Regions from separate parts of the Mesorhizobium sp. B2-4-7 genome, predicted to be linked through region 1. Evidence: riboswitches for the same ligand, from Rfam matches in the RefSeq annotation. Region 1 holds a riboswitch; each other region holds the start of a gene.
What was found. A riboswitch is a leader RNA that binds a small molecule or an ion and turns the genes downstream of it on or off. The one in region 1 is predicted to bind cobalamin.
Positions count from the first base shown of each region.

Region 2: linked by a shared signal. The riboswitch ahead of FJ946_RS17930 (DUF1636 family protein) and the one ahead of FJ946_RS15605 (aromatic ring-hydroxylating dioxygenase subunit alpha) in region 1 are both predicted to bind cobalamin.
Region 3: linked by a shared signal. The riboswitch ahead of bluB (5,6-dimethylbenzimidazole synthase) and the one ahead of FJ946_RS15605 (aromatic ring-hydroxylating dioxygenase subunit alpha) in region 1 are both predicted to bind cobalamin.

Region 1 is NZ_VFVH01000004.1:500,873-511,234, reverse strand. Features, by position in the region: gene FJ946_RS15610 (hybrid-cluster NAD(P)-dependent oxidoreductase) at 1-1,008, opposite strand, end outside; gene FJ946_RS15605 (aromatic ring-hydroxylating dioxygenase subunit alpha) at 1,028-2,275, opposite strand; cobalamin riboswitch at 2,406-2,608, opposite strand; gene FJ946_RS15600 (DUF680 domain-containing protein) at 3,087-3,284, shown strand; gene FJ946_RS15595 (DUF680 domain-containing protein) at 3,354-3,560, shown strand; gene FJ946_RS15590 (DUF680 domain-containing protein) at 3,632-3,868, shown strand; gene ugpC (sn-glycerol-3-phosphate ABC transporter ATP-binding protein UgpC) at 3,955-5,067, opposite strand; gene FJ946_RS15580 (alpha-glucosidase) at 5,093-6,757, opposite strand; gene FJ946_RS15575 (carbohydrate ABC transporter permease) at 6,762-7,916, opposite strand; gene FJ946_RS15570 (sugar ABC transporter permease) at 7,918-8,931, opposite strand; gene FJ946_RS15565 (ABC transporter substrate-binding protein) at 9,195-10,362, opposite strand, start outside.
Region 2 is NZ_VFVH01000006.1:101,754-112,115, forward strand. Features, by position in the region: gene nuoF (NADH-quinone oxidoreductase subunit NuoF) at 1-927, opposite strand, end outside; gene FJ946_RS17895 (NADH-quinone oxidoreductase subunit E) at 938-2,215, opposite strand; gene FJ946_RS17900 (NADH-quinone oxidoreductase subunit D) at 2,216-3,406, opposite strand; gene FJ946_RS17905 (four helix bundle protein) at 3,473-3,850, opposite strand; gene FJ946_RS17910 (NADH-quinone oxidoreductase subunit C) at 3,885-4,487, opposite strand; gene FJ946_RS17915 (NADH-quinone oxidoreductase subunit B) at 4,492-5,073, opposite strand; gene FJ946_RS17920 (NADH-quinone oxidoreductase subunit A) at 5,064-5,429, opposite strand; gene FJ946_RS17925 (winged helix-turn-helix domain-containing protein) at 5,763-6,962, shown strand; cobalamin riboswitch at 6,992-7,196, shown strand; gene FJ946_RS17930 (DUF1636 family protein) at 7,234-7,680, shown strand; gene cobW (cobalamin biosynthesis protein CobW) at 7,683-8,735, shown strand; gene FJ946_RS17940 (cobaltochelatase subunit CobN) at 8,752-10,362, shown strand, end outside.
Region 3 is NZ_VFVH01000001.1:665,646-676,007, forward strand. Features, by position in the region: gene FJ946_RS03365 (pirin family protein) at 1-389, opposite strand, end outside; gene FJ946_RS03370 (DUF2277 domain-containing protein) at 430-696, opposite strand; gene FJ946_RS03375 (exodeoxyribonuclease VII small subunit) at 795-1,046, opposite strand; gene FJ946_RS03380 (histone deacetylase family protein) at 1,050-1,976, opposite strand; cobalamin riboswitch at 2,098-2,278, shown strand; gene bluB (5,6-dimethylbenzimidazole synthase) at 2,327-3,079, shown strand; gene FJ946_RS03390 (TetR/AcrR family transcriptional regulator) at 3,125-3,730, opposite strand; gene FJ946_RS03395 (MFS transporter) at 3,851-5,074, shown strand; gene ribB (3,4-dihydroxy-2-butanone-4-phosphate synthase) at 5,125-6,225, opposite strand; gene aroC (chorismate synthase) at 6,326-7,447, opposite strand; gene FJ946_RS03410 (DUF1344 domain-containing protein) at 7,630-7,890, shown strand; gene FJ946_RS03415 (histidine phosphatase family protein) at 7,995-8,582, opposite strand; gene fabI (enoyl-ACP reductase FabI) at 8,634-9,452, opposite strand; gene FJ946_RS03425 (DnaJ C-terminal domain-containing protein) at 9,558-10,362, opposite strand, start outside.

The DNA.
Region 1 (10,362 bases):
GCTCATCTCGACCTCGCCCGAGAGCTTCTTGACCTTGCAGGTTCCGCACAGGCCGAATTCGCACGCGGCGGGGATTCTGACTCCCGAGGCGCGCGCCGTCTGCAGCACCGTCTGGCCGGCGACGCATGCGGCATCGACATCCGAAATCGAGAACCGGATCGGCGTCGCGGCTTCGACAGGAATGGCTGCGCCGTCTCCAGTCGGCGAGGCGAACGGCGCCGGGATTTCCTCCACCAGCGGCGCTGCAAAGCTCTCCTGATGGTATCTCGCCATGTCGAAGCCGGCGGCTTCGAGCATGCCGCGCACGGCACGCATGAAGGGGTCGGGGCCGCAGCAGAAGATTTCGCGCTCTCGGAAATCGGGCGCCAGAAGCGGCAGCCGGATGGCGTCGATGCGGCCCATATGGCCGAACCAGCCTTCCCGGCTCGACCGCTCCTCGATCATGAAACCGAGCGACAGGCCGGGCATGCGGCTGCCGAGCAATTCCAGCTCCTTGCGGAAGATGATCTCTTCGGGGCGGCGTGCGCAGTTGACGAAGCCGACATCGGTCCATGGCGCGCAGTCATTCAGCCAGCGCAGCATCGACATCATCGGCGTCACGCCGGAGCCGGCCGAGATGAACAGATATTTGGCCGCCGGGTGGCTGTGCAGCGAAAAGTCTCCGGCCGGCCCATACGCCTTGACGTGCGAACCAGGCCTCAAATGGTCGAACATCCAGCGTGTGCCGGTGCTGCCGGCCTGCGCCTTCACCGTCACCGCGATCGAGAATGGCCGTGAAGGCGAAGACGACAGCGTGTAGGTGCGCATCAGCAACCGATCCGCTGTCGGCAGTTCCAGCGTCACGAACTGGCCCGGCTTGTAGCGGAACCAGGTCTGGTTGTCGGAGCGGAAGGTGAAAGTCTTTACATCAGGCGCCTCGTCGCTCACGCCGATCACTTCCAGCACCTGGAGCCTGTCGTTCCAGGGCGCCATCTGATCGAGATGGCGATAGAGGCCGAGATCCGTCATCGCATTCATCCCTCACCTCTCAAGCAACGCTGCGCAGGGCCGGCCGGCCGTCTTCGGCGAGGCGCGGACCGATGAAACGCGCGTACCAGTCGACGAACTGGATGACGCCGCCTTCGTGCAGTTCGGAATAGGGGCCGGGTTCATAGGCCGGCGACAGGATGCCGAAGGCGTTTTCCTCGACGATGCGACGATCCTGGCCGTTGGTCTCGGTCCAGACATGGGTGAGTTCGGCGAGGTCGTAGTCGACGCCCTCGACCGCGTCCTTGTGAACCAGCCATTTGGTCGTCACCGCAGTCTCGGTGGCGCTGATCGGCAGCACGCGGAACGTGACGGCGTGGTCGCCGAGGATGTGGTTCCAGGTCGTCGGATAGTGATAGAGCAGCAAGGAGCCGATGCGGTCGGTGCCAACGCCGTCGGACAGGTTCTTCTTGACCGCGCGTTTTCCCGTCATCGTATAACTGACGGCATCGCGCAGCAGCGGCGCGCGGGTGGCACGGTACTGTCCGGCCGGGTCGATGCGGAACCTGCTCGGCAGGCCTGCCGCCTCGCACTTGGCCCAGTGCACCAGCATCTCCGGGTCGCTGTCGGCGTCTTGCACGCCAGTCACGGTCGGCGCCTCCGGGAAGGTCTTGCAGAGCTCCGGATGGTTGCCGGCGCAATGATAGCATTCGCGGTTGTTTTCCCAGACCAGCTTCCAATTGCCCTTCTCGACGATGGTGCTCTCGAAGGCGACCTTTGCTTCGCGCAGCCGATGCGGCAGCAAATAGGGTTCGATCATCGTCCGCATCGGCGCGAAATCCGCCGGCTCGTCGGCGAGGCAAATGAAGATGTAGCCGCCGACGCTTTCGCAGGCGACCGGCTTCAGGCCGAACTGGCTCTTGTCGAAACCCTCGGCCATCTGCCTGGCGAACAGCAGCCTGCCGTCCAGTTCATAGGTCCACTGATGGTAGGGGCAGACGAGCTTCGCCGCCGTGCCCTTGTCTGTGTTGCAGACGCGGCTGCCGCGATGGCGGCAAGAATTGTGGAAGGCGTTGATGTTGCCCTTCTGGTCACGCACCAGCACCACAGGATAGTCGCCGATCTGCACGGTGATGAAGCTGCCGGGCCGGGGCAGTTCGCAATCATGGCCGATGAACAGCCAGTCGCGGTACCAGATCAGCTCCATGTCGAGCTTGAAGTAGTCGGGATCGGTATAGAAGGGCTGCTCGAGCGAGAAGCCGTCCCTGCGGCCTTGCAGCCGTTTCAGCATGTCGTTGCGCGCATCCATGTCCTGTCCTCGCATTGAAGTCCTGTCCTCGCATCGAAGGACTGAACGGAGGGGAGAGAGGAAGGATCAAGCCGCGCGCCGGCTTGCGCCGGACATGCACCATCCGCCTCTTGACCGCCCGCCGCGATCAGTCGAGTCCAACATCTCGGGCTGGTTTCCGGGCTCTGGAGCTGTCCTTGCGGACTGTCGCGACACCTTCCCAGGCCTTTGCCCAGTGGTCTCCCGTTGCGACCTGAACTCCACCACCGTTGCGGGGGCAGCGCCGGATTCTGACCGGCTTCCCAATTCTCCGCCTCGTCGTCACGCGGCGGCACCTGAGATGGCAGGATCTAACCATGATCGCCGACTTGTCGTCGGCATGAAAACGACATCGCATCCATGCCGCGCGACACGCATTGGAAACGGCGCGGCCGCCGTTGCAGGGCAGAAAGCCTCAGGTCGCCGCCTCGGATTCCGTCTCGTGGCGGAGGCAAAAAAGGTTAACGGTTTCGAAAAGTGACTGTTAGCGCCCTCTAAAATCGAACCGAACGGTTCGTTTCTGTTGACGATGCGTGCAGGACGGTGTGAACACTGGGCCTTCGACACAGTTGGTGATCGCGCCGTCTGTTAGAATAACTATTTGATAACAAATGGAAAAAACGAATGTAGAAGGCTCTGGCACAATTTCAAGTGGTGGAAACTTGGTCCACACGGAAAAACTTCGTGATTGGAAATGGCGGTATGGCTTTCCCACATCGGGGCTGTCCGAACGACGCGATTTCCTCCCAAGACACGCCGCTAGACGGACGGAAAAATACTGGAGTATCAAAAAATGAAAAAGATCATTCTCACTGCCGCCGCCCTTCTGGCTGTTTCCGGCAGCGCCTTCGCTAGTAGCGACCATTATGGTTCGAATGCCCCTGCGGCCACCGCCGTCGACAGCTCGTACACCGCTTCGACCAAGAAGTCGGAACCGGCTGCCCAGACGCCTGTCCAGGGTGCCGATCGCAACCTCTTCGGCAACAACTAACAGCCGATCTCCAGTTGACGGCGGGCCTTCCGCCGTCCTGGCGAAATTTGAGAATTCAGGAGACTTGAAATGAAGAAGATCGCTCTTGCTGCCGCCGCCGTCCTGGCCGTGTCGGGCAGCGCTTTCGCCGGCAGCGACAACTATGGCTCCAATGGCGCCAACCAGCCCGCGGCCACTTCGACGGACAGCTCATACACCGCTTCGACCAAGACGTCGGCTCCGGCTGCCCAGGCACCTGTTCAGGGTGCCGACCGTAACCTCTTCGGCAACAACTAACAGCCGATCCTGCAGCAGATGGCGGGCAAGCCCGCCTCTGCGGTGGAATTTGAGAATTCAGGAGACTTGAAATGAAAAAGATCATCCTTGCTGCCGCCGCCGTCCTGGCCGTTTCGGGCAGCGCTTTTGCCAGCAGCGACAACTATGGCTCCAATGGCGCCAACCAGCCTGCCGTCACCTCGGTCGACAATGCGCACACGGCTTCGATCCGCGACAGCGGCTCGCCGGTCTACAAGCTGCTCAATTCGTCGGGCGATGAACACAAGTCCGCCCCTCAGGGCAGTGACCGGAATCTCTTCGGCCACTAACAGCCGAAGCTGACACCAAACAGGAGCGGCGGGCTTTGCCCGCCGCTCCTTTTTTGCGTGACCGGCAATTAATTCATGGCCTGCTCTCAGGCCGCTTTCGCTTCCGTCTCGTGCAGCGCGAAGGATCGGCCATCCGCGTCGAAGATATGAAGGTCTCCGGCGTCGGCGCTCAGCCGCAGCGTCGCCCCGCGCTTGACCTCGACATTGCCCGGCAGCTTGGTCACCAGCGGCAGGTCGGCGCGGCCGATGTCGACATAGACGAGTTGCACCTCGCCGAGCTGCTCGACATAATCCACCGTTCCTTCGAACAGATAGTCCGTGCCGCCGGCGATCGTCAGGTCCTCCGGCCGCACGCCGAAGCTCACCGACGCGCCCTTGGCCGAGGCCGGCGTCGCGATCGGCACCGTAGCCTTGCGGCCGCCGACATGACTGATGACGGTCGGATTGCCCGATTTGTCGATGGTCGCCGGCAGGATGTTCATGGCCGGCGAGCCGATGAACTGAGCAACGAACAGATTGCCGGGTTTCTTGTAGAGTTCCATCGGCGTGCCGACCTGCTCGATATGGCCCTCCTTCAGCACCACGATGCGGTCGGCCAGCGTCATCGCCTCGACCTGGTCGTGGGTGACATAGATCATGGTGGTGTTGGGCATCGATTCCTTGAGCTTGGCGATCTCGATGCGGGTGGCGACGCGTAGCGCGGCGTCGAGGTTCGACAGCGGTTCGTCGAACAGGAACACCTTCGGGTTGCGCACGATGGCGCGCCCGATGGCCACGCGCTGGCGCTGGCCTCCCGACATCGCCTTGGGCAGGCGGTCGAGATAGTTGGTCAGCTGCAGGATCTCTGCCGCCTGGCGCACGCGCTTGTCTATCTCGGCCTTGCTTTCCTTCCCGATCTTCATCGAGAACGCCATGTTGTCGTAGACCGTCATATGCGGATAGAGCGCGTAGGACTGGAACACCATGGCGATGCCGCGTTTCGACGGCGGCACGTCGTTGACCACCTCGCCGGCTATTCTGAGCTCGCCCGAGGTGATCTCCTCGAGCCCTGCGATCGAGCGCAGCAATGTCGACTTGCCGCAACCCGACGGCCCGACGAAGACGATGAACTCGCCCGATTTGATGTCGAGGTCGATGCCGTGCAGAATGTTGAGATTGCCGTATGATTTCTTCACTTGCCTCAGCGTGACATCGGCCATGTTTCCCTCCAGTGGTCCCTAGAATTCAGTCGATGCGCCCGAACCAGGCGCCGTAGCCGCCGAGGCGGATGGAGCCGGAGCTCTGCTGTCCCGAAAATCCGTGTCCGGGCAAAGGTTGCAGCGATCGACCGCCAAGGTCAACCTCCGCTGGCCCGGATCCCAGGTTGAAGACGCAGACGATCTGCTCGTTGCCCGCGCGGCGCGTGAAGGCGACAGTGTCGCCCTGGCTTTCGATGAAATTGATATCGCCCTTGGCCAACGCCGGATGGGCACGGCGGAAGCCGAGAAAGCGTCGGTAGTGTTCGAGCAGCGAATGCTCGTCGCCTTGCTGGACATTGACGGCTTGCGACAGGTGCTTGGCCGGCACCGGCAACCACGGCTTTGCCTGGGAGAAGCCGCCATTCCTGGCGCTGCCGTCCCACACCATCGGCGTGCGGCAGCCGTCGCGGCCCTTGAATTCCGGCCAGAAACGGATGCCGTAGGGATCTTGCAGATCCTCGAACCGCAATTCGGCTTCGCCGAGCCCCAGTTCCTCGCCCTGATAGATGCAGACCGAGCCGCGCAAGGACATCAGCAATGCCGAGATAACCTTGAGATAGGCGGTCGGGTCGGCTTCGTTGGCGGCCCAGCGCGAGGCCGGGCGCATCACGTCATGGTTTGAGAAGGCCCAACACGACCAGCCGTCGCTGGCAACCTTGCCGAAGGTTTCCAGCACCGAACGGACCTTGGCGGCGCTGATCTTTTCCGGCGCCAGGAAGTCGAAGGAATAGCACATGTGCACGCGCTTGCCGCCGGCTGTATAGGCCGCGACAACGTCCAGTCCGCGCTGTGAATCGCCGACCTCGCCGACCGCGGCCGTTGCCGGATATTCGTCGAGCAGGGCGCGGAAGCGTTCGAGGAAGCCGAGGTTCTCCGGACGGCTCTTGTCGTAGATGTGGTCTTGGTAGTTGTAGGGATTGACCGCGGGTGCGGTCTGGTCGTTGCGCTGCTCCGGCGGCAACGGCGGGTTGTTTTCCAGCCCCTGGCTGTGGAAGTAGAAATTGATGGTGTCGAGGCGGAACCCGTCGACACCGCGCTCCAGCCAGAAGCGGGTCACGTCGAGCAGCGCGTCCTGGACTTCGCCGTTGTGGAAATTGAGGTCCGGCTGTTCCGCGAGAAAGTTGTGCAGGTAATATTGCTGGCGGCTGGTGTCCCATTGCCAGGCCGATCCGCCGAAGATCGACAGCCAGTTGTTGGGCGGCGTGCCGTCCGGCCTGGGATCGGCCCAGACGTACCAGTCGGCTTTCGGATTACTGCGGTTCGATCGGCTTTCCCTGAACCAGGGATGGATGTCGGCGGTGTGCGACAGCACCTCGTCGATCATCACCTTCAGCCCCAGCCTGTGCGCCTCCGCCGTCAGCGCGTCGAAATCGGCCAGCGTGCCGAACATCGGGTCGACGTCGCAGTAATCCGAGACGTCGTAGCCGAAATCCTTCATCGGCGATTTGAAGAAGGGCGAGATCCAGATGGCGTCCGCGCCGAGCGCGGCGATATAGGGCAGCCGCCCGATGATCCCCTTGAGGTCGCCGATGCCGTCGCCATTCGAGTCCTGGTAGCTGCGCGGATAGATCTGGTAGATCACGGCACCTCGCCACCAGTCGCTATCGACGGCGAGATCGGGCCTCGAACTGGCTTTCAAAGCGGATTGCATGGTTTCAGCCTCCTTTCACCGAGCCTGCGAGCAGCCCGCGGACGAAATAGCGCTGCAAAGAGAAGAACACGATCAGCGGCACGATGATGGTCACGAAAGCCGACGTCGTCAGGATCTCCCAGTCGCCGCCACGCGAGCCGAGCAAGGCATTGAGCTTGGCGGTCAGCACGATCTGATCCGCCTCCGTGCCAAGGAAAACCATCGCCACCAGGAGATCGTTCCATACCCACAGGAACTGGAAGATGGCGAAGGACGCCAGCACGGGAAATGACAGCGGCAGCACGATCTTGACGAATATCTCGAAATCGCTGGCGCCGTCGATGCGCGCCGATTCCATGATCTCGCGCGGCAGGCCGGCAATGTAGCTCCGCAAGAGGTAGATGGCGAAGGGCAGTCCGAAGCCGGTATGCGCCAGCCAGATGCCGAGATAGGTCTTGGAGGGCACGCCGAAGAAGGCGCCGACGCCGTTATAGAGCTTCAACAGCGGGATCAGCGACATCTGCAGCGGCACCACCAGCAGGCCGATGATGACCGCGATCAGAAGCGCGCGCCCGGGAAAGCGCATCCAGGCCAGAGCGTAAGCCGCAAAGGCGGCGATGAGGATCGGGATGACGGTCGCCGGGATAGTGACGGTCAGCGAGTTCATGAAGGAGCGGCCGATGCCTTCCGAAAACAGCACGGTCCTGTAATTGTCGGTGGTGAATTTCGGCGGCGCCGAGGAGGCATAGTAGACGCGCTGGCCGCGGTCGCCCTCGAACGCCTTGGGCGAGGTCATGACGAAGCTGCCGTCGGCATTGAGCTGCAAGGTAACGCCATCGCCGAGATCGGCCGATGTGCCGGCCGGATATTGTGTCGGTGCCGCCGACTTGACGCCGAAGGCGCTGATCTCGCGCTTGGCGCCATCGCCGAAAATGTTGCCCTGGAGGACGAACTTGCCGTCCTTCTCGACCTGCGCCGAGGCGGGCGGCAGGCGTCCAGCTTCGGTCTGGGTCGAACTTGCGAACGAGTTCCACCAGCCCGAGGCGATGATCTGGTCCTTGTCGCGCAGCGACGATACCAGGATGCCGAGCGTCGGCATGGTCCAGATCGCAACGAAGACCAGCACGGCGATGTGAACGCCGAAGCGGCTGGCGAAGGAGTTTCCGGTCGCGACGGTCATCTCAATGTCCTCCCGTCTCTTTGTTGGCCTGGCGTATGTTCCAGACCATGATCGGAATGACCGCGATCATGATGATGATGGCGATTGTCGCGCCGCGGCCGAAATCACCGCCGCCACGGAACATCCAGTCGAACATCAGATTGGCCAGCACCTGGCTGTTCCATTGGCCGTTGGTCATGGTCAGGACAATGTCGAATACCTTGAGCACCAGGATGGTGATTGTGGTCCAGACCACGGCGATGGTGCCCCAAATCTGCGGCACCATGATTTTCCAGAAGATCTGGAACGGATTGGCACCGTCGATGACGGCGGCTTCCAGCGTCTCTTCCGGAATGCCGCGCAGCGCCGAAGACAGGATGACCATGGCAAAGCCGGTCTGGATCCAGATCAGGATCACCATCAGGAAGAAATTGTTCCAGAACGGCAGCGATATCCAGACCTGCGGCTGGCCGCCGAAATGCTGGATGATGGCGTTCAGGATTCCGATCTGCGTCTGGCCTTCGCCGCGATACTCATAAATGAATTTCCAGATGACGCTGGCGCCGACGAAGGAGATCGCCAGCGGCAGGAAGATCAGGCTCTTGGCGATCGTGCCCCACCAGATCTTGTCGGTAAGCACGGCGATGATCAGGCCAAGGAAGGTACAGGCGGCGGGCACTACGGCCAGCCAGAGCACATTGTTGAGGATCGAATTGCGAAACTCGCGGTCGCCGAAAGCCCATTGATAATTGGCCAGGCCGACGAAATTGGCGCCGCCGCGATCGAGGAAGGACAGCCGCAGCGTCTCGACCACCGGATAGATGAGATAGATGGTCAGGATGATCATCGCCGGACCGACGAACAGCCAGGGCCGGATCAGCCCTTGCCGGCGCAGATTGTCGACGGCGGCGGCACCCGAGACGCCGCGCGAGGGAAAGGTGACATCGAGCAGTTTGTTGGCGCCCCAGAAATAGGCGACGCAGCCGCCGACGCCGATGATGATGACGAATATGGCCGAGAAAATCTGAGCCGCCATGGGTCCCTCTCCCTGCACGACCCGCCAGGATGGAAACGATCCTTGCGATTGCGCCGCGCGCCGATCTCGTTGTTGAGCGCGGGCAGGCAGGGAAGCGTGTGGCTCCGTGCCCGCCGCATGCCGGAATGTCTACGCTGTCACGACTGGATCTGACCCGTCCCGGTTGGCCGGGCTGGGATGTTGCGATGGGGCCGGTCGGATCCGGGCCAACTGGCCCGGATCCGCTCGGGAGGTGGAAGCCTAGGCCTCCGCGGGTGCGGCTCTTACTTGATCGCGTCCCAGCTCTTCTGGATGTCGGTGGCGACGTCCTGCGCCGACTTGCCGCCGACCAGGTCGATCATGCCGGTCCAGAAGGCGCCGGCGCCGATCTTGCCCGGCATCAAGTCCGACCCGTCGAAACGGAAAGTCGAGGCATTGGCCAGGATCTCGCCCTGCTTGCGCAGCGCATCGCTGGCATAGGCATCCTTGTTGACCGCCTTGAACGGCGTCACGAAACCGCCTTCGGCCATCCAGATCTCATGGGCCAGCGGCATCTTAAGGAATTCGATGAACGCGCGGGCGGCCTTCGAGTCCTTGGTGATCATCGCCAGCGTTCCGGCGCCGAGCACGGGAGTGCCGAGTTCGGGCTTGGACGCATAGGGCGGAAAGTAGAAGAAGTCCGCGTCCTGGCCGATTTTCGTGCCTTCCGGGAAGAAAGTCGGGATGAACGACGCCTGATGGTGCAGGTAGCATTTCGGCGGCACCGCGAAGAGGCCCTTGGGGCTGTCGCGGAAATCGGTCGCCGCGACCGCCTTGGCGCCGCCATCGACCATCTTGTCGTCGGTCGCGATCTTGCCGAAGATGTTGATTGCATTGACCACGGCCGGGTCGTTGAACGGGATCTCGTTCTTCACCCATTTGTCGTAGGTTTCCGGAGACTGCGTGCGCAGCATCAGGTCTTCCACCCAGTCCGTCGCCGGCCAGCCGGTGGCGCCGCCCGAGCCGAGCCCGATGCACCATGGCGTGCCGCCGTCGGCGATAATCTTCTTCTCGAGGTCGGCGAGTTCTTCCTGCGTCTTCGGTACCTTGTAGCCGGCTTCCTCGAAATTGTCCGGCGAGTACCAGACCAGCGACTTCACGTCGGCCTTGTAGGGGAAGGCGAAGAAGCCCGGCTTGCCGTCCTTGTCCTTGAAGGTGCCGAGGTCGACCCATGACTGGCCGGCGCCGTAATTGTCCTTGACCCATTTGGCGGTGTCGTCGCCGAGCGGCGTCAAGAGACCCTTGGAAGCAAGGTCCTGGATCAGGCCGGGTTGCGGCAGAACGGCGATGTTGGGCGGGCTGCCGGCCTGCGTGTCGATGACGATCTGCTGCTCGTAATTTTCCGAGGAGGAATATTTGATCTCGGCGCCGGTGGCTTCCGAGAAATAATCGAGTACGCCGCGCACCAGGGTC
Region 2 (10,362 bases), on a different contig from region 1:
GCGCAGCGCGTCGAAATCCATCGGCGTATCGATGATCTGCTCGGCCGGCACCAGCGGCACCGAGGCGCCGCCAGGAATGACCGCCAGAAGATTGTCCCAGCCGCCACGGATGCCGCCGCAATGCGTCTCGATCAGCTCGCGGAATGGGATCGACATCGCCTCTTCGACGGTGCACGGATTGTTGACGTGGCCGGAGACGCAGAACAGCTTGGTGCCGACGTTGTTGGGCCGGCCGAAGGATGAGAACCAGGCCGCGCCCCGGCGCAGGATCGTCGGCGCCACCGCGATCGATTCGACGTTGTTGACGGTGGTCGGGCAGCCATAAAGGCCGACATTGGCCGGAAATGGTGGCTTCAGCCTGGGCTGGCCCTTCTTTCCCTCGAGGCTTTCGAGCAGCGCCGTCTCCTCGCCGCAGATATAAGCCCCGGCGCCATGGTGCATATAGACGTCGAAATCGTAGCCTGAAGTGTTGCCCTTGCCGATCAGCTTGGCCTCATAGGCCTCGTCGATGGCACGCTGCAGCGCCTCGCGCTCGCGGATGAACTCGCCGCGCACATAGATATAGGCCGCGACCGCGCCCATGGCGAAGCCGGCGAGCAAGGCGCCTTCGACCAGCGTGTGCGGATCGTTGCGCAGAATGTCGCGGTCCTTGCAGGTACCGGGCTCGGATTCGTCGGCATTGATGACGAGATAGCTCGGCCGGCCGTCACTCTGCTTGGGCATGAACGACCATTTCAAGCCGGTCGGGAAACCGGCGCCGCCGCGGCCGCGCAGGCCCGACGCCTTCATCTCGTTGACGATCCACTCGCGCCCCTTGGCGACGATGCCGGGCGTGTTGTCCCAGGCGCCGCGCGCCATTGCGCCGGCCAGCGACTTGTCGAAGAGGCCGTAGATGTTGGTGAAGATGCGGTCTTTGTCCTGAAGCATTGTTCGTCCCTCAGACCGGCTTCTTGCCGAAGACGCGGATATATTCGGCGACGCCGCCCTTGGCGAGCGCCTTGGCCTGCTTGACCCAGTCGTCTCGCTCGATGCGGCCGCGGAAGGAGAGATAGCTGTCCACCCACTCCCGTTCGGCCTTCTTCCAAGACGCAACCTGGGCGAAGGTGAAGATGCCGAGCGAATGCAGGATGCTCTCGGTCCTCGGGCCGACGCCGGAGATCAGCTTGAGATCGTCGACCAGCGCCGGCCTGGCGATGCCGGCCGGCCGGTTCTTGTCTTCCAACGAAGGCTTGGCCGCTTTGGCGGGAAGCTTGGTTTCCGGCGACTTGAACGCGGAAGCCGGCTCAGCCTTGTTCAGGGGGCCGCTGCGCGGCTTCAAAACTTTCTCGACCTCGGGCGCCGCCTTGTTGGCGTTTGTCGCCGAGTGGCGGGGAGCCGCGACGCTCGCCGCTTTTTCCGTTGCCGACGCGACCTTGGCCGGCGACGGCGTTTTCAGCGCCGGGCTGGTTTCAGCCGCATCGGTTTTCGGCTTGCTGGCATTGGACGGCGCGACAGGGGTGGCGGCCGGCGTTGGCACCGGCGCCGCGATGATCGCGTCGGGTGCCGCCTTGGCGGCCTTGGCGGCTTCCCTGGCCTCCCTGTCACGGGTCGACTTGAGGATCGCCTTCTCGCTTTTCAGCGTCGTGAGGCCGGCGGCCGGCTCCGAGCCGGTGCGGCCGTTCTGCGGCCCCGGCGTCACCGAGGCCCCCTTGCCCGCATCGTAGAGATCAATGATTTCGGCCAGCCGTTCCGGCGTCAGGTCTTCGAACGTGTCCTTGAAGATCATGACCATCGGCGCGTTGACGCAGGCGCCGAGGCATTCGACCTCTTCCCACGACAGCGTTCCCTTGTCGTTGGTGTGGAACTGGTCATGGTGGATCTTGGAGCGGCACACGTCCATCAGCGCTTCCGAGCCGCGCAGCATGCAGGGCGTGGTGCCGCAAACCTGGATGTGCGCCCGCGTGCCGACAGGATTCAGCTGGTACTGCGTGTAGAAGGTCGCGACCTCGAGCCCGCGGATGCGCGGCATGCCGAGCATGTCCGAAATCGTCTCGATCGCCGCCTTGGTGACCCAGCCTTCCTGCTCCTGCGCCAGCATCAGCAGTGGAATGATCGCAGACTGTTCCCGGCCCTTCGGGTACTTCTTGATCCATTGCTTGGCCGCGGCCGCGTTCGCCCGGTTGAAGGCGAAGGATGCTGGCTGGACGCTGGCTTCTGCGAGACGACGGACTGACATTTAGCGATCGACCTCACCAAACACGATGTCGAGGGAGCCGAGGACGGCGGTGACGTCGGCCAGCATGTGACCGCGGCACAGGAAATCCATGGCCTGGAGATGCGCGAAACCGGGGGCGCGCAGCTTGCAGCGATAAGGCTTGTTGGTGCCGTCGGAGACCAAATAGACGCCGAACTCGCCCTTGGGCGCCTCGACCGCCGCATAGACCTCGCCGGCCGGCACGCGGTAGCCCTCGGTGTAGAGCTTGAAGTGGTGGATCAGCGCTTCCATCGAGCGCTTCATCGCCTGGCGCTTTGGCGGCACGACCTTGCCGTCGAGGTTCGACACCGGCCCGGCGCTTTCCTTGCCGAGCAGGAGATCGATGCACTGGCGCATGATCTTCGCCGACTGGCGCATCTCTTCCATGCGCACGAGGTAGCGGTCGAAACAGTCGCCGTTCTTGCCGATCGGAATATCGAAATCGAGCTCCGAATAGCATTCATAGGGCTGCGATCTGCGCAGGTCCCAGGCAGCGCCCGAGCCACGCACCATGACGCCGGAAAAACCCCAGGCCCAGGCGTCGGCCAGCGAAACCGTGCCGATATCGACATTGCGCTGCTTGAAGATGCGATTGCCGGTCAGCAACTGATCGAGGTCGTCGATCGACTTCAGGAACGGATCGATCCACTTGCCGATGTCCTCGAGCAGCTTCTGCGGCAGGTCCTGGTGAACGCCGCCCGGACGGAAATAGGCGGCATGCATGCGCGAACCCGAGGCGCGCTCATAGAACACCATCAGCTTTTCGCGCTCGACGAAGCCCCACAGAGGCGGCGTCAGCGCGCCGACGTCCAGCGCCTGCGTCGTCACATTGAGGATGTGCGACATGATGCGGCCGATCTCGCAGTAAAGCACGCGGATCAGCTGACCGCGCTTCGGCACCTCGATGCCGAGCAGGCGCTCGGCGGCCAGTGCGAAGGCATGCTCCTGGTTCATCGGCGCGCAATAGTCGAGCCGGTCGAGATAAGGCACTGCCTGCAGGTAGGTTTTGTGCTCGATCAGCTTTTCGGTGCCGCGATGCAAGAGCCCGATATGCGGATCGACACGATCGACCACTTCGCCGTCCAACTCCAGAACCAATCTCAAAACACCATGCGCGGCAGGGTGTTGCGGTCCGAAGTTGATGTTAAAATTGCGGACGGAGGTTTCAGCCATTCTGGCGCCTCTGGCGAAGAGTCAGTAGTGAGTAGTGAGTAGTGATCATCAATCTCAATGCCTGCTTCATTCCGCCTGCTTGGCCTGCACTGTTCGGATAAGAGATCTCGTCATTTTTCCAATCTCTTCGCATCGCAGCAGCAGTTCAATCTCATTGTCTTTTCGCAGCAAGCCCACCCGGCACGCCAACAGTATGTGTGTTTCCAGTTCCTTCAACGAGCCTTGCGCCATGCGCAAAAATTGAACGAACGACCCTCTGTTTTCCCGACCGTATCCCTCTGCGACGTTCGCTGCGATCGAAACCGCCGATCGGCGCATCTGAGAGGTCATGCCGTAGATCTCTTCCTTCGGAAATTCCTTGGTGTAACGGTAGCAGTCTTCAGCAAGCGTCATCGCTGATTGCCACACTTTCAAGTCCCGATAGGATTCGATCCGTTGCTCCAATTCTTCCCCTACTGACTACTGACTACTTCCCTATTCACTGTTTCGCCTTCTCATCCCCTGGCAGCACGTAATCGGTGCCTTCCCATGGGGACAGAAAATCGAAATTGCGGAATTCCTGCTTCAGTTCCACCGGCTCGTAGATGACGCGCTTGGCTTCGTCGTCGTAACGCACCTCGACGAAGCCGGTCAGCGGGAAATCCTTGCGCAGCGGGTGACCGTCGAAACCGTAATCGGTGAGGATGCGCCGCAGATCGGGGTGACCCGAAAACAGCACGCCATAGAGATCGTAGGTCTCGCGCTCGAACCAGTCGGCGCCGGGATAGACGCCGGTGATCGACGGCACCATCGTCTCCTCGTCTGCCTGCACCTTGATGCGGATACGCACGTTCTGCTTCGGCGACAACAGGTGATAGACGACGTCGAAGCGCTTGGCCCGTGACGGATAATCGGCGCCGCAGACATCGATGACCGAGATGAATTGGCAGCGCGGATCGTCGCGCAGGAAAGTCACCACTTCGATCAGATCGCGCGGTTCGACATGGATGGTGAGTTCGCCATAGGCGAACACTGCTTCATTGACGCGGCCAATCAATTTTTCGCCGAGATAGGTCGACAGTTCGCTCAGGGATGCGGCCATGGATTTACCGTTCGATCGTGCCGGTGCGGCGGATCTTCTTCTGGAGCAGAAGAATGCCATAGAGCAGCGCTTCGGCGCTCGGCGGACAGCCGGGCACATAGATGTCGACCGGCACGATGCGGTCGCAGCCGCGCACCACCGAATAGGAATAGTGGTAATAGCCGCCGCCATTGGCGCAGGAGCCCATCGAGATGACGTAGCGCGGCTCCGGCATCTGGTCGTAGACCTTGCGCAGCGCCGGGGCCATCTTGTTGGTCAGCGTGCCGGCAACGATCATGATGTCGGACTGGCGCGGAGACGCGCGAGGAGCAACACCGAACCGCTCCGAATCGTAGCGCGGCATCGAGGTGTGGATCATCTCGACGGCGCAGCAGGCGAGGCCGAAGGTCATGAACATCAGCGAGCCGCTGCGCGCCCAGGTGATCAGCGCCTCGGTCGAGGTGACGAGAAAGCCCTTGTCGGCGAGTTCGTTGTTGATTTCGAGGAAGAACGGATCATCGGACCCAACCGGCCTGCCGGTATTGGGATCGATCAGACCCTTGGGCTTCGGCGCGACGAGCGTGCCGGAACTGTCGCTCAATCCCATTCGAGCGCTCCTTTTTTCCATTCATAGGCAAAGCCGATGGTCAGCACCGCCAAAAACACCATCATCGACCAGAAACCGAGCATGCCGATCTTCGAGAACGACACCGCCCACGGAAACAGGAAGGCCACTTCCAGGTCGAAAATGATGAACAGGATCGACACCAGGTAGAAGCGGATGTCGAACTTCATACGGGCGTCATCGAACGAGTTGAACCCGCATTCGTAGGCGGAAAGCTTTTCCGGGTCGGGATTGCGGTAGGCCACCAGGAACGGCGCCACGATGAGCGCGACGCCGACAGCCGCCGCCACTGCGATAAACAGGACGATGGGCAGGTACGAACTGAGAAGTGCGTTCATGCTGCGGCTTTCCGTTGGCGCCAATCCATTTTGATTACAGCACCAGACCCCATTGCGGAAGCGTGACAGTTTAACCGCTGAACCGTTTTAAGGGGCCTTTGCTGCAACGCGGCGAGGGTTAGCGCAGCGCTTCCGGCGAAGCAAGTCAAACCTTGTTCAAAACACTGGCCTGGACGGCATAAGGGAAGAAACTGGTCCGATCCGCTCCTGTTTGATTTCCTTCGCTTTTTACTCCACTTTTCTCTCCTGACAGAGTTGCCGCCAAAACCCTGCTAGCATGGCCGGAATCAACTGTCCGAACCACGCTCAACAAGCCATCAGAGTCGCATCCGAATGAAGGAAAATATCTCGCTCGCCGCGGCCCGGCGTATCGCGCTCGCCGCCCAAGGGTTCACTGATCCCCGCCCCGCCGGCACGCCCGACCGACGCCACTTCGCCCGTGTGCTCTCGCGTACCGGCCTGCTGCAGATCGATTCCGTCAGCGCGGTGGTGCGCGCTCACTACATGCCGCTCTATTCGCGCCTTGGTCCCTACCCGTTCGCCTTGCTCGACAACGCCGCCGTCACGCGCAAGCGCACGGTTTTCGAATACTGGGCGCACGAGGCTTCCTTCCTGCCGGTCGAGACCTATCCCCTGATGCGTTGGCGCATGCAGCGCGCCGAGCGTGGCGATGAAATGTATCTGGGTCTCGCCAAATGGGGCCGCGAGCACGCCGCCTATATAGAAGAGATCTACCGCGAGGTCGCGGAGCGCGGCCCGATCGCCGCTTCCGCGCTCGAAGGCCAGAAAGGATCCGGCGGCTGGTGGGGCTGGAGCCACGCCAAGCATGCCTTCGAATGGCTGTTCTGGGCAGGACGCATCACCACCGCGCACCGCCGTGGCTTCGAACGCTTCTATGATTTGCCCGAGCGCGTACTGCCGCGGGCGATCCTCGATCTGCCGGTGCCGTCTGCCGAGGACGCGCATCGGGAATTGCTGCGGATATCCGCCCGCGCTCATGGCGTCGCGACAGCAAGCGACCTGCGCGACTATTTCCGCCTGTCGCCGGCCGACATGAAGGGCCGGCTGGAGGAGCTGGTTGAAACAGGCGAGCTGGTGCCGGTGCGTGTCGAGGGCTGGAACAAACCGGCTTACCTCCATAAGGAGGCCCGTATTCCACGAAAAATCGAGGCCCGCGCCTTGCTGGCGCCGTTCGATCCGGTCGTTTTCGAGCGCTCGCGCACGGAGCGGCTGTTCGATTTCCACTACCGCATAGAAATCTACACCCCTGCCGAAAAACGGCAATACGGCTATTACGTCCTGCCGTTCCTGCTCGGCGACAGGATCGTGGCGCGCGTCGACCTCAAGGCCGACCGGCCGGCCAGCGTGCTACGCGTCCACGCGGCCTATGCCGAGCCCAGCGCGCCGCCTGAAACCGCCGCGCAACTCTTCCAGGAATTGACGCAGATGCAGGGCTGGCTCGGCCTCGAACGGATCGAGGTTACGCCCGCCGGCGACCTTGGGCAGCCGCTCGCCGACATTGCCGTGTCGTAGACGCGCGTTGACACCGCCGCCTGCAAGAGCCTAAATCCATTCCAGACGGTCTCCTCTCGGCAAAGGGAGGAGCCAAGAGGGAATGCGGTGCGAAATCTCGATTTCAAATCCGCGGCTGTCCCCGCAACTGTAAGCGACGAGCCAAGGCCGAAAACCACTGGGACGGTCCCGGGAAGGCGGCACGAAGGCGATGACCCGCGAGCCAGGAGACCTGCCGTCTGAGACATAAGAATCCGATCGCCCGGCGGGTTTTCCGGGCAAGGAGCCCGATTTGGAACGCGACAGCAGTTTCCCGGCTGAAACAGCGGACATTTTGTCTGGCGATAGCGACTTGTCTGGCGATAGCGACGCCTTGGCCGGCGTCACTGTTATCATCTGCGCTTCCTGCCGCGACGAGACCGGTTCCGATGCCCATCCCCGCGCCGGCGAAGTTTTGGCTCAAGATACGCGCCAAGCCGCAACGGCCGACAATGTCCGTGTCCGCACCGTCGAATGCCTCGGCAACTGCAAGCGCCGTCTCAGTGCGGCGATTCTTCGCGACGGCTGCTGGAGTTATGTCTTCGGCGACCTGAACATCGCCAGCGGCGCCGATCTCGTCACCGGCGCGAAACTCTTCGCCGCTTCGACCAACGGCCTCATTCCGTGGCGTGGTCGCCCGGATTCCCTCAAGCGCGGCCTCGTCGCCCGCATTCCTCCCCTCGACATGCTGAAGGACTGATCATGACCGCCGCAGTTTCCGCCGCCACTCTCTCCCGCGTCCCCTGTACCGTGGTCACCGGCTTCCTGGGTGCCGGCAAGACCACGCTGGTCCGCCATCTCCTGGAGAACGCGGGCGGCAAGCGGATCGCCATCATCGTCAACGAATTCGGCGACATCGGAATCGACGGCGAGATCCTCAAGGGCTGCGGCATCGACACCTGCCCGGAGGAAAACATCGTCGAACTGGCCAATGGCTGCATCTGCTGCACCGTCGCCGACGATTTCGTCCCGGCGCTCGACCAGATCCTGTCGCTGACGCCGAAGGTCGACCACATCCTGATCGAGACCTCAGGCTTGGCTCTGCCCAAGCCGCTGGTCCAGGCCTTCCAGTGGCCGACAGTGAAGAGCCGGGTGACAGTCGACGGCGTAATCGCCGTGGTCGACGGTCCGGCATTGGCCGAGGGGCGCGTCGCCAACGACATGGACGCCCTGCAGGCGCAACGCGCGCAGGACCAGACACTGGACCACGACGACCCCGTCGAGGAGGTGTTCGAGGACCAGATCGCCTGCGCCGACCTCATCATCCTGTCGAAGAGCGACCTGATGGATGCCGCAGGTTCGGCTCGCGCCAACGCCATCATTGGCGAACACTCCGCCCGCGCCGTGAAGGTCGTGCCGACGGCTCATGGCAAGGTCGATCCGTCCGTGCTGCTCGGGCTAGGCCTCGCCGTCGAGGACGACATCGAGAACCGCAAGTCCCATCATGACGGCGCCTTCGACCACGAGCACGACGACTTCGATACGTTCATCGTCGACATCCCCTCGATCGCCAACCCGGACGACCTGGCAAAGCGCGTCGCGACCGCCGCCGAACAGGAGAACGTGCTGCGGGTGAAAGGCTTCGTCGAGGTCGGCGGCAAGCCGATGCGGCTGTTGCTGCAGGCGGTCGGTCCGCGCGTCAATCATTATTATGACCGCGCCTGGACGGCTGACGACGACCGCCGCTCGCGCCTGGTCGTCATCGGCCTCAAGGGGCTGAACCGCCCGGCGATCGAGCATATCCTCGCCGGCTGAGGCAACACCGACCGCGATGCACATCCTCACCACCACATCCGCCTCGCTCGACGATCTCGCCGAGCCGGTCGATCTGCGGCAGACGCCGGCGGAAATGGTGGCGCTGTCCTTTACGGACAGCGACCTGGCCGGACTGGCAGCGGCCTGGAAAGGCGACGCCGATCGGCTGCCCACGATGCGGCTGGCCGCGCTGCGCGACCTGCGCCACCCCATGTCCGTCGACCTCTGGATCGACAGCGTCGCCCGTCACGCCAAAGTCATTCTGGTGCGTATTCTCGGCGGTTACGAGTGGTGGCGCTACGGCTGCGACCAGTTGGCCGTGGTTGCCCGTGAGCGCGGCATAAAGCTGGCACTACTTCCCGGTGAAAGCCACGACGAGGATATCAGGCTGATCGAAGCCTCGACGCTGCCGCGCGAGGAACTGGACGGGCTGCTCAATTATTTCCGCCAGGGCGGCCCGGCCAATATGAGCGCGCTGGTGCGCAGGCTGGCGCGGTTGGCGGGGTCTGATGGCGAGATTGCCGAGCCGGTAAGCGTGCCGAAAGCCGGGTTTTATGAGCCGGGGCGCGGAGTCGTGGAGAAGCCGTACTTATCGAATGTTGACGATCCTTCACACCCCCCTCTGTCCGGCAGGACATCTCCTCCGCAAGGGGGGAGATCGGCTGTCATCAAGGCCGGCTCCTCTTCTGTCCCCTTGGACAGGGATTTATCTCGACCATCCGCGATAGGCGAAATCGTCGATGAAAGAGCAATCTCCCCCCTTGCGGGGGAGATGTCCGGTAGGACAGAGGGGGGTGTGACGGAACTCGACGCCGGCAACGTCAACCCACCCGTGATTCCCATCCTCTTCTACCGCTCGATGCTGCTCGCCGCCGATGTCGCGCCCATCGACGCGCTTTTCGAGGCGCTACGGCAGCGCGGCATGCTGCCGGTGCCGATCTTTGTCTCCAGCCTGAAAGACCCGGAATCTCTGGCTTTTGTTGAAACCGCGATTGCCCAGCCCAAGCCCGCCGCCATCATCACCGCGACCGCTTTCGCGTCCGGCGCCGAACCCGGCGTCGAAACCCTGTTCGACCGCGCCGGCGTTCCCGTCTTCCAGGTCATCGTCGCCACCACCCGCCGCGACGTATGGGAGAAGAACCAGCGCGGGCTGGCCCCCGCCGACCTCGCCATGCATGTCGTTCTGCCCGAACTGGACGGCCGCATCCTCGCCGGCGCCGTTTCGTTCAAGGGCGAAAGCGAGACCGACCCCGCGCTCGGCCACCGCGCCTTTGCCAACCGGCCGGAGCCCGATCGCGTCGAACAGGTGGCGGACCGGGTCGCGGCCTTCATCAGGCTTCGGGAAACGCCGCGCGCCGAGCGCAAGGTCGCCATTCTGATCCCCGATTACCCGAGCGCTCCCGGCCGCACCGGCTATGCGGTCGGGTTGGATGTGCCATCCAGCGTGCTGGCGATGCTGCACGACCTCCAGGAACAGGGCTATGTAGTTGAGGGAATTCCCCAAACGTCGCGTGCGTTGCTGGATGCGCTGGAGCGCAGCAAGGCTGGGTTGGAGTTGGATGAGTACCTTGCCTTCTCAACGGAATTGCCGGGCGCAGCAATTGCTGCCGTAGAAGCAGCTTGGGGC
Region 3 (10,362 bases), on a different contig from region 1:
ATCGGCGCGCCGCGCAGTTCTTCCGGCGTGCGCTCCGAATGGACGATGCCGCGGCCGGCGGTCATCAGGTTCACGTCACCCGGCTCGATCACCATCTCGGTGCCGAGCGAATCGCGATGCCTGATCCTGCCGTCGAACAGGTAGGTGACCGTCGACAGGCCGATATGAGGATGCGGCCGGACGTCGAGCGCCTGACCGGCACGCAGGATGGCCGGGCCCATGCGGTCGAAGAAGATGAAGGGACCGACCAGCCGCCTTTTGGCGGTCGGCAAGGCGCGGCGAACCTGAAAACCGCCAATGTCCTTGGCGTTCGGAATGACCATCAATTCGATCTGGTCGCCGGCAAAGGCATCGCCGGCTTCAGGATCCTTCCCGGGAAAGAAGCTCATGAACTCTCCTTGTCAGCGGCCGATGGCTGCTCTGGCCAGATCAGGCAAAGCGGATCGCCGCCTTCGCCCGCAGCTTGGCCGCAACCTCCTCGCGATTGCGCGGATGCTGGTTGGTTTCAAGCGAATCGAGAAGCTCGCGCGCCGACGCCGCGATGGCCTCGACGGCATGGTCGAATGCGTGCTGGTTCTGCTTCGAAGGCCGCGTCGTTCCGCTCAGCTTGCGAACGAATTGAAGGGCTGCATCGCGCACCTCGTCGTTGGTCGCCGGCGGATCAAAATTGAACAGGGTCTTGATGTTTCTGCACATCGCTTCCGTATCTCCTCTTGTCCTGGAGCCGTTTCAATCGGGACGCGTTCTATCCTCAATCATGATCGTGTCAAAAACCAGAGAGACGGCTGCGTGCCTCAATCCGCGTCCAGCGGCTCCGTCCCGACCGGCTTGCCGTCGCGGGACAGCCTGATCTTCTCCACCTTGTCCTCGGCCGCCTTGAGCAGCCGGTCGCAATGCACCTTCAGCGCCTCGCCGCGCTCGTAGATCTTGATCGACTGGTCGAGCGGCACATCGCCACGCTCCAGATCATCGACGATCTTCTCCAGCGCGTCGAGAGCCTGTTCGAAGCTCATCGCCTTGACGTCTTCGTTGATTTCACCAGCCATCATTCATCCTTTCATCAGTCGCCCGACATGGGCGGCGACCGAAAATGCCAATCCTTGCAGATCGTAGCCGCCCTCGAGCAGGCTGACGAGCCGGTTGGCGCTGTGGCGCGCCGCGCGCTGCATGAGTTGGCCGGTCGCCCAGTCGAAATCATCCTCGGTCAGGTTGATCTCGGCCAGCGGATCGCGATGATGCGCGTCGAAGCCGGCCGAAATGATGATCAGGTCGGGTGCAAAATTGTCGAGCGAGGGCAGCACGCGCGACAGGAAGGCATCGCGGAACGCCTCGCTGCCGGTCTGCGGCGCAAGCGGCGCGTTGACGATGTTGCCGGCGCCGGTTTCGTTCTTTGCTCCGGTGCCGGGGTAGAGCGGCATCTGGTGCGTCGAGCAATAAAGCACGGACGGATCGTCCCAGAAAACATCCTGCGTGCCGTTGCCGTGATGCACGTCCCAGTCGACGATGGCGACGCGTTCGATATCGTGTTTGCGCTGTGCATAACGTGCGGCGATGGCCGCCGTGTTGAACAGGCAGAAGCCCATCGCCGTCGCTTTCTCCGCATGATGGCCGGGCGGCCGGGCGGCGACGAAAACGTTGTCTGCCCTGCCGGCAAAGACGTCGTCGACGGCGGCGTTGGCGGCGCCGATCGCGGTGATCGCCGCTTGCCAGCTCTTCGGGCTGGCCGTTGTGTCGGCATCTATGCGGGCGATGCCCGTATCGGGAATGGCGGCGCGTACCCGCTCGACGAAATCCTCGGGATGCGCGTAGAGAATGGTGGCCTCGTCGCCTTGTGGCGCCTCGAGGCGATCGAGCGCGGCAAAAGCCTCGTCGTCGAGCACGCGCTCGATTGCGCGCAAGCGGTCCGGCCGCTCCGGATGGCCGGGTGGCGTGATGTGCTCGAGGAAGATCGGATGGGTGTAGAGACGAGTGGCCATGCTCCCTATCTAGTGCCCTGGCGCGGCGATGGCCATGCGTTGCGGCCTGATGGTTGGGGAAAATCGCGCTTGCGTCCGTTCGCGTCGCCGCGGGGATTGGCGGCGCAGGGGCTTCGTCGTAAAGTCCCGGCCACTGCCTGGTGCCCGCCGCGAGCGGGAGAATCGGGAACACGGTTTGATACCGTGGCGTGCCCAACGCTGTAAGGGGGACCGCGCCGGTAAATGCCACTGTCGATGACGGGAAGGCGCCGGATGCGGGTTGATCCCGAGCCAGAAGACCGGCCTGGCAGGCATCGTCATCCGCATGGTCAGGCGGACGGCAGTTGATTGCAATCGCAAGGGGACAAGCGATGCCGGACAATATGACCATCCCCGTGGGTGACGGATTCGACCAGATGGCGCGCGATGCGGTCTACCGCGCCATGTTCACGCGGCGCGATGTTCGCAGCCATTTTACATCAGAGGCCGTCGACGACGAGGTCTTGGCGCGGCTGCTGCTTGCCGCCCATCACGCGCCATCGGTCGGCTTCATGCAGCCATGGAATTTCATCGTCATTCGTGGCACCGAACGACGGGAACAGGTGCGCGACCTGTTCCTCGCGGCGCGCGAGCAGGAATTGCCGGCGATCGAGGAAGAGCGGCGGGCGCTCTACCGCAAGCTCAAGCTGGAAGGCATCTGCGAAAGCGCGCTCAATATCTGTATCACCTGCGACCGCCGACGCTCACAGGGTTCGCCGCTGGGACGCTGGCACAATCCCGAGATGGATCTCTACAGCACGGTCTGCGCGGTGCAGAATTTCTGGCTGGCGGCGCGCGCCGAAGGCGTCGGCGTCGGCTGGGTCAGCATTATCGAGGCGCAGGCGTTGAAAGACCTTCTGTCGATTCCCGGGCATGTGACGCCGGTGGCCTATCTCTGTGTCGGCCGTGTCTCGGAGTTCGCGCCGAAACCGGACCTCGAAACACATGGCTGGGGGCGGCGGCTGCCGCTGCCCGAGCTGATCATGAGCGAGACGTTTTGCGGACAGGGCGAAGTTCCGCTCAAATCAACGATCGCACGCCTCAAGGCGGCAACATGCGAAAAGTCTGACAAACCCTTGATTTGATTGCCGATACGGCATGCGCAGCGCGCTGCCGGCGGCCTGCCGTCGTCAGGCGGCTCCGGCATCCTTCCTCAACAATCCTTCGAGCAGTTGCTTGAATGCCGCCACCACGGTCTTCGACGTCGCTTCCGGGTCGTTCGAATTGGCGATCCGCTGCGCCGCCTGGCTGCTCGCCCCGTTGATCAGCCGTGCCGCGGTCTCGGGGTCTACGCCCGGGACAACCACCCCGTCGCCCTGCAGCGTCGTCAGGTGATCGGTCATCGACGCGACGCAGGCATTGGCGTTCGGCCATTGCGCGGGATCCCCCAGCACGGCCGGACCGTCCCGAAACATGATGCGCTGGATTTCCGGCTCCAGCGCCATTTCGATGTAGCTCGTGCATTCGTCGACGAAGCTTTGCCAGCGGGTCGGTGCTTTCGCTGCAACCTCATTCACCCGTGCCGCCATCTCGGCGTCTATCTCGGCGATAACCGCCTGCAAAAGCCCCTTCTTGTCCCCGAAATGATGATAGAGCGCACCGCGCGTCAGCCCGGCCGATGCGGTGAAATCATCCATCGATGCCTCGGCATAACCGATCGTTCCGAACGCATGCCGGGCCGCGGCAATCAATTTGGCGCGCGTTTCGGCGATCATTTCCCTGCGGGGCTTGTGCATCTCTTCTGGCCTTATCCACATACGTCACGTATGCCAATTGACATACGCGACGTATGATCTATTTAGTATTCATACGCATCGTATGTAATTTCCGAATCGCCTTTTGTCGAGGAACGGACCATGCAGAACCCCTATTCCGAGATCTTTCGAGCCCCTGGCGCCAAGGGCTTTGCCGCTGCAGGCTTCATGGCGCGCCTGCCGGTCGCCATGGCGCCGATCGGCATCGTGGCGATGCTGTCGCAGACGCGTGGCGAATACTGGCTGGCGGGTGCCGTCTCGGCGACATTCGCGCTGGCCAACGCTTTCCTGGCGCCGCAGATCTCCAGGCTGGTCGACCGCCTCGGCCAGACATGGATCGTCGTGCCCACCACCATCATCTCCGTGCTGGCATTCCTGCTGCTGATTGCGTCGGCCAATCAGGATTGGCCGGTATGGACAATGTTCGTGTCGGCGCTGCTGGCAGCGGCCATGCCCAGCATGCCGGCAATGGTGCGCGCGCGCTGGACCGAGCTTTTTCGCGGCCGGCCGGAGATGAACACCGCCTTCGCCTTCGAATCGGCGGCCGACGAACTGGTCTATATCGCCGGCGCGTCGCTGTCGGTGGGCCTCAGTGCGGCGCTGTTTCCGGAAGCAGGCATGCTGGCGAGCACGTTGTTTCTCGCTTTGGGCTCGATAGCATTCATCCTGCAGCGATCGACCGAGCCGAAAGTGCGGCCGGTGGACCATGGTTCGACTGGCTCGGCAATCCGCCTGCGGCCGGTACAGATCATCACCTTCGCCCTAATCTTCATCGGCGCGACCTTCGCGACGACGGAAGTGAGCACCGTGGCGATCACCAACGAGTTCGGCCAAGCCGGTGCCGCAAGCCTGGTGATCGGCGTCTATGCGCTGGGATCGTTCGTGTTGGGCATCGTGGTCGGCGCGCTCAACCTCAAGACGCCGCTACAGCGCCAGCTGACCGTCGCGGTCGCCATCATCGCAGTCAGCACGATTTTGCCGCTCACCGCCGACAGCGTGCCGATTTTGGCGCTGACCGTCTTCATCAGCGGCGTGGCGATCTCGCCGACTTTCATCACGGCATTCGGCCTGATCGAACGGCATGTGCCGGAAGCGATGCTGACCGAGGGCATTACCTGGGTGACAACGGGAATCGGCATCGGCATGGCGCTGGGCTCTTTCGCCGCCGGCGCGGTGGTGGATGCGTTCGGCGCCCAGAACGGGTTCTGGGTCTCGGTGGTCGCGGGCGGCATCGCGCTGGTCACGGTGCTGCTCGGCCAGCGCAGTCTTGCCACTCACAAATGCGAGTTGGATGGGTGTGAAGCGGCCGTCGCTGCCGCGGAATGAACCATGACGCGTCCGGTTCAGCGGATCGGACGCTATTGCCGCCGTCGAACCTAGAGAATCTCGGTCTTGGCGATGTGGATGCCAAAACCTTCGAGGCCGACATAGTGGCGCTCGCGCGAGGCGATCAAATTGATCGAGGAAATGCCGAGATCCTTCAGGATCTGAGCACCGAGCCCGATCTCGCGCCATTCATTCTCGCGGCGGCGCGCCTCTTCGTGGTCCTCCCCGTCGCCGCTCGCCGGCCGGTTGCGCTCCTGGTGGGCGACACCGACCGAGCCCTCGCGCAGATAGACGATGACGCCGCGCTTGCGCTCGCCCATCGCCTTCATGATGGCGTCCAGCCGGTGGCTGGTGCCGAAGACGTCGGTCACCACGTCCTCGGAGTGCAGACGCACAGGCACCTCTTCCCCATCGCGGATGTCGCCGAAGACGACGGCGACATGATGCATGGAATCCCAGGGCAGCGTGTAGGTGAAGACTTGCGCCTTGCCGCCGAGCGTGTCGATCTCGGAGCATGCCACGCGTTCGACCAGTGTTTCCTTGCGTTGCCGATAGGCGATGAGGTCGGCGACCGAGACCTGCTTGAGGCCGTGCTCCTCGGCAAAAGCCGCGACCTGCGGGCCGCGCTTGACGGTGCCGTCATCATTGACCAGTTCCGAGATCACGCCGATCGGCGGCAGGCCGGCGAGCTTGCACAGATCGACGGCCGCCTCGGTATGGCCCGAACGCATAAGCACGCCGCCTTCGCGCGCGATGAGCGGGAAGATGTGGCCGGGGCGGACGAAATCGGAGGCGCCGACATTGCCGTTGGCGAGATTGCGCACGGTCAGCGTGCGGTCGTCAGCTGAAATGCCAGTCGTGGTGCCGTGCTTGAAATCGACGCTAACCGTGAAGGCGGTGGTGTGCGCCGAATCATTGTCGGCGACCATCGGCGCAAGGTTGAGGCGCTTGGCCTCCTCGCGCGGCATCGGCGTGCAGACGATGCCCGAAGTGTTGCGCACGATGAAGGCCATCTTTTCCGGCGTGCAATGGACGGCGGCGACGATCAGGTCGCCCTCGTTCTCGCGCCCGTCATCATCCATGACGACGACGATCTCGCCGCGCTCGAAGGCCCGGATTGCTTCGACGATCTTCTTCTGGTCGTAAGACATGGAATGCTCGCTTCGCTCGCAAGGGAGTAGGGGAATAGGGCGGTAAGGCGGTAGGGGAAAGGAAAAATTGCTCGTCTCGCGGGCAGCTTAACATACTGCCCTACTGCCCTACTGCCCTACTGCCTTCCTTGCCTGTCTGTCCTCGGTGCCGCAGATAATGGTCGGCGATTGCGCAGGCAACCATCGCCTCGCCGATCGGTACGGCGCGAATGCCCACACACGGATCATGGCGACCCTTGGTCATCACTTCGACGTCGTTGCCGTCCTTGTCGATCGACTTCCGGGGCGTCAGGATTGAAGACGTCGGCTTGACGGCGAAGCGGGCGATGATCGCCTGGCCGGTCGAGATGCCGCCAAGGATGCCGCCGGCATTGTTGGACAGGAACACCGGCTGGCCGTCATTGCCGATGCGCATCTCGTCGGCATTCTGTTCGCCGGTGATGCGGGCGGCCTCGAAGCCGTTGCCGATCTCGACGCCCTTGACGGCGTTGATCGACATCAGGCCTGATGCGATATCCTGGTCGAGCTTTGCGTAGATCGGCGCGCCGAGGCCGGCCGGAACGCCGTCGGCGACGATCTCGATCACGGCGCCGACGGAGGAACCCGCCTTGCGGATGCCGTCGAGATAGCTCGTGAAAACGGGAACGGACGCCGGATCCGGCGTGAAGAACGGATTGTCCGCGTCGCCAATGAAATTCCAGTTCCAGTTGGCGCGGTCGATCGACTTCTCACCCATCGATACCAGTGCACCGCGCACCACCATGCCCGGCACGACCTTGCGGGCGAGGGCTCCGGCGGCGACCCGAGCCGCGGTCTCGCGCGCCGAGGATCGGCCGCCGCCGCGATAGTCGCGCACGCCGTATTTGACGTCATAGGTGTAGTCCGCATGGCCCGGCCTGTACTGGCGGGCGATCTCTCCATAGTCCTTCGAGCGCTGGTCGACATTCTCGATCAGCATGGAGATCGGCGTACCTGTCGTGATCATCGTCTCGCCGTCATCGTCAAGGATGAAGCCCGACAGCACCTTCACTTCGTCAGGCTCACGGCGCTGCGTGACGAAGCGCGACTGGCCGGGCCGGCGCTTGTCGAGTTCGGCCTGGATTTCGTCACGCGTGAAGCGGATGCCGGGTGGGCAGCCGTCGACCACGCAGCCCAATGCGGCCCCATGGCTTTCGCCCCAGGTGGTGACGCGGAAAAGATGGCCGAACGTGTTGTGAGACATCGCAAAGTGCCTTGCCCGGCATCGGAGCCGACTGAAGCCTGCCTTCTATTGGCGTTTTCCACAGGGGTCAAACCGTGATCTTCGGATTTAGTTTTGACACATTCGATTGGTTTCTGCTCTGCTCCATTCGCCGTTGAGGATCCGCCGCTACCCATGCCGGCGCAATACCAAAGAGGACGATGATGCGTACCCTGATTGGCGCTGTTGCCGCCACATTCCTGCTTTGCACCGCCGCTTTCGCCGGGCAGACCGAAGGCCTGATCAAGAAGATCGACAAGGACGCGCTGACCCTGACGCTGGACGACGGCAAATCCTACAAGCTGAACGCGGAAACCGATCTCGACGCGCTGAAGCCCGGCATGGACATCGTCATCGCCTATGACGTGACCAATGGCGAAAACGTGGTCACCGATATGCAGTTGCCTGACAGCGACTCCGACTAGGCTTCCAATGCAAATCGGCTGTTCGGCGTTTGTTGAGCCGTTACAGCCGTTTTATGCACCTGCGCCGGCGGCCTGCATGAGCCTTCCTGGATCGTGCCGGGTGCCTAAAGCCATCCCAAGGTGTCGCCTTCCAGCTTGAGCACGCGGTCCTGCGGTATCGCCAGCTTCGCCGCATCGTCCTCGGCCATGTCAAGCACGAAGCGAAACAAGGTGCGCATGACGCCGCCATGCGTCACGCAGACTGTCTGGCGCTCGAGCGCGTCGAACCACGGCTTTACCCGTTCGAGCAGCATCTGGTAGCTCTCGGCATCTTTGCCCGGCGGCTGAAAGTTCCATTTGTCCAGCGCACGCGTCCTGCTCGCACCCGGAAATTGCGTCTCCAGCTCGGCAAAGGTGAAACCCTGCCAGTCGCCGAAATTCACTTCAACAAGGCGGGGATCGGTCCCATAGGCAGCGGGGTCGAGTTTCATGGCGGCGCGAATGCGCTCCATGGTCTCGCGCGTGCGCCGCATCGGGCTGGCGACGAAATCGAACTCTGCGGGATTGGAGATCAGGTCAGCCAGCCGATGCCCATTTGCGCTCGCCTGCTCGCGGCCGAGCGCATTGATGTCGGTATCGGCCTGCCCCTGAAGCCGGAATTCGGCATTCCACGCGGTCTGGCCGTGGCGCACGATATAAACCAGCGGGTACATCAGGTCTTCCGGAGGTCGGGCCAGGGCCTGGGCGGAGGATAGGCGGAGGAGTTAATCCTTGACTGTCGAAATGTCAGGTGCGTCGACCGCCTTCATGCCGACGACGTGATAGCCGGAATCGACATGATGCACTTCGCCGGTGACGCCGCGCGACAGGTCGGACAGGAAATAGACGCCGGAATCGCCGACCTCTTCCTGCGTGACCGTCTGCTTCAGCGGCGAATTGTACTCGTTCCACTTCAGGATGTAGCGGAAGTCACCGATTCCGGAAGCGGCCAGCGTCTTGATCGGGCCCGCCGAGATCGCGTTGACGCGGATCTTCTTGGCGCCGAGATCGACGGCGAGGTAACGCACGCTGGCCTCGAGTGCGGCCTTGGCGACGCCCATGACGTTGTAATGCGGCATCACCTTTTCGGCGCCGTAATAGGTCAGCGTCAAAAGCGAACCGCCATCGGTCATCAGCGCCTCGGCGCGCTTGGCGATGGTGGTGAAGGAATAGACCGAAATGTCCATCGTGCGCAGGAAATTATCGCGCGTCGTCTCGACATAGCGGCCGGTCAGTTCGTCCTTGTCGGAAAAAGCGATGGCATGGACGAGGAAGTCGAGCTTGCCCCAATGATTGGCGACATTTGCGAAAACCTCGTCGAGGCTCGCCGGATCAGTTACATCGCAATGGCCGGCGACAAAGGCGCCGAGTTCCGCAGCCAGTGGCTCGACCCGCTTCTTGAACGCTTCACCCTGATAGGTCAGCGCGATCTCGGCGCCGTGGTCGACGCATGCCTTGGCGATGCCGTAGGCGATCGACCTGTTGTTGGCGACGCCGAGGATCAGGCCGCGTTTGCCGGCCATCAGGCCCTGTCCACCCGCCATATGCGTGCTCTCCGCAAGATTTCTTACTTGTGGAGAGCCCTATCGCACAGGCACAGAGCCCCTTCAAGCGCTCAAACGGGACAGTTCGGGGACAAGAGCCGCCAATCAGCCTTTTTGGCTGCGCAACAGCCCTTCGAGCGCGCTGTCGCCGCCTTCTGGCAGCATGATGCGCACATGGGCGTAGAGATCACCGTGGCCGCCGGCCTTTTCCGGCAGGCCCCTGCCCTTCAGGCGCAGGACCTTGTCCGAGCTCGACCAGGCGGGAACGTTGACCGCGAGCTTGCCGGTCGGCGTTTCTACGGCCACCTTGGCGCCAAGCACGGCATCGGCCAGCCCCACCGGCAAATCGGCATGCAGGTCGCGGCCCTCCAGGCGGTAGCGCGGATGCCGGCGGAAGCGGATCTTGACCAACGCGTCGCCGGGCTGGCCCGGCCCTTGCTCGCCCTGCCCCTTCAGCCGGATGGTCTGCCCGTCCTCGACATAGGCCGGCAGCTTGACCGCCACCTTGCGGCCGTCAGGGAACATCGCCGTGACCTTTTCAGCGTTCGCCGCTTCCTCGATGGTAACGTCGAGCGTGACATTGAGGTCGGCGGCGGTTGCCGGCTGGCGGCGGTCACCCATTCCTGCCCCGCTTTGGCCGGGGCCGCGCGAGCCGGAGAAGACGTCGCCAAAAATCTGGCTGAAGATATCGCTGTTGCCATCGAACGGATCGCCGCCAGGGCGTCCGGAGCGGAACTCGAATCGCGAACCGCCAGCTCCCTGCTGCTGGCGGCGAAAACCGCCGAAGGGGTCACCGCCACCGGGGGCGCCCTCGAAGCCCTGGAAACGCGGCTTGCCGTCGGCGTCGATCTCGCCGCGATCGAAAGCGGCACGGGTCTTCTCGTCGCCGACGATCTCATAGGCCTGATTG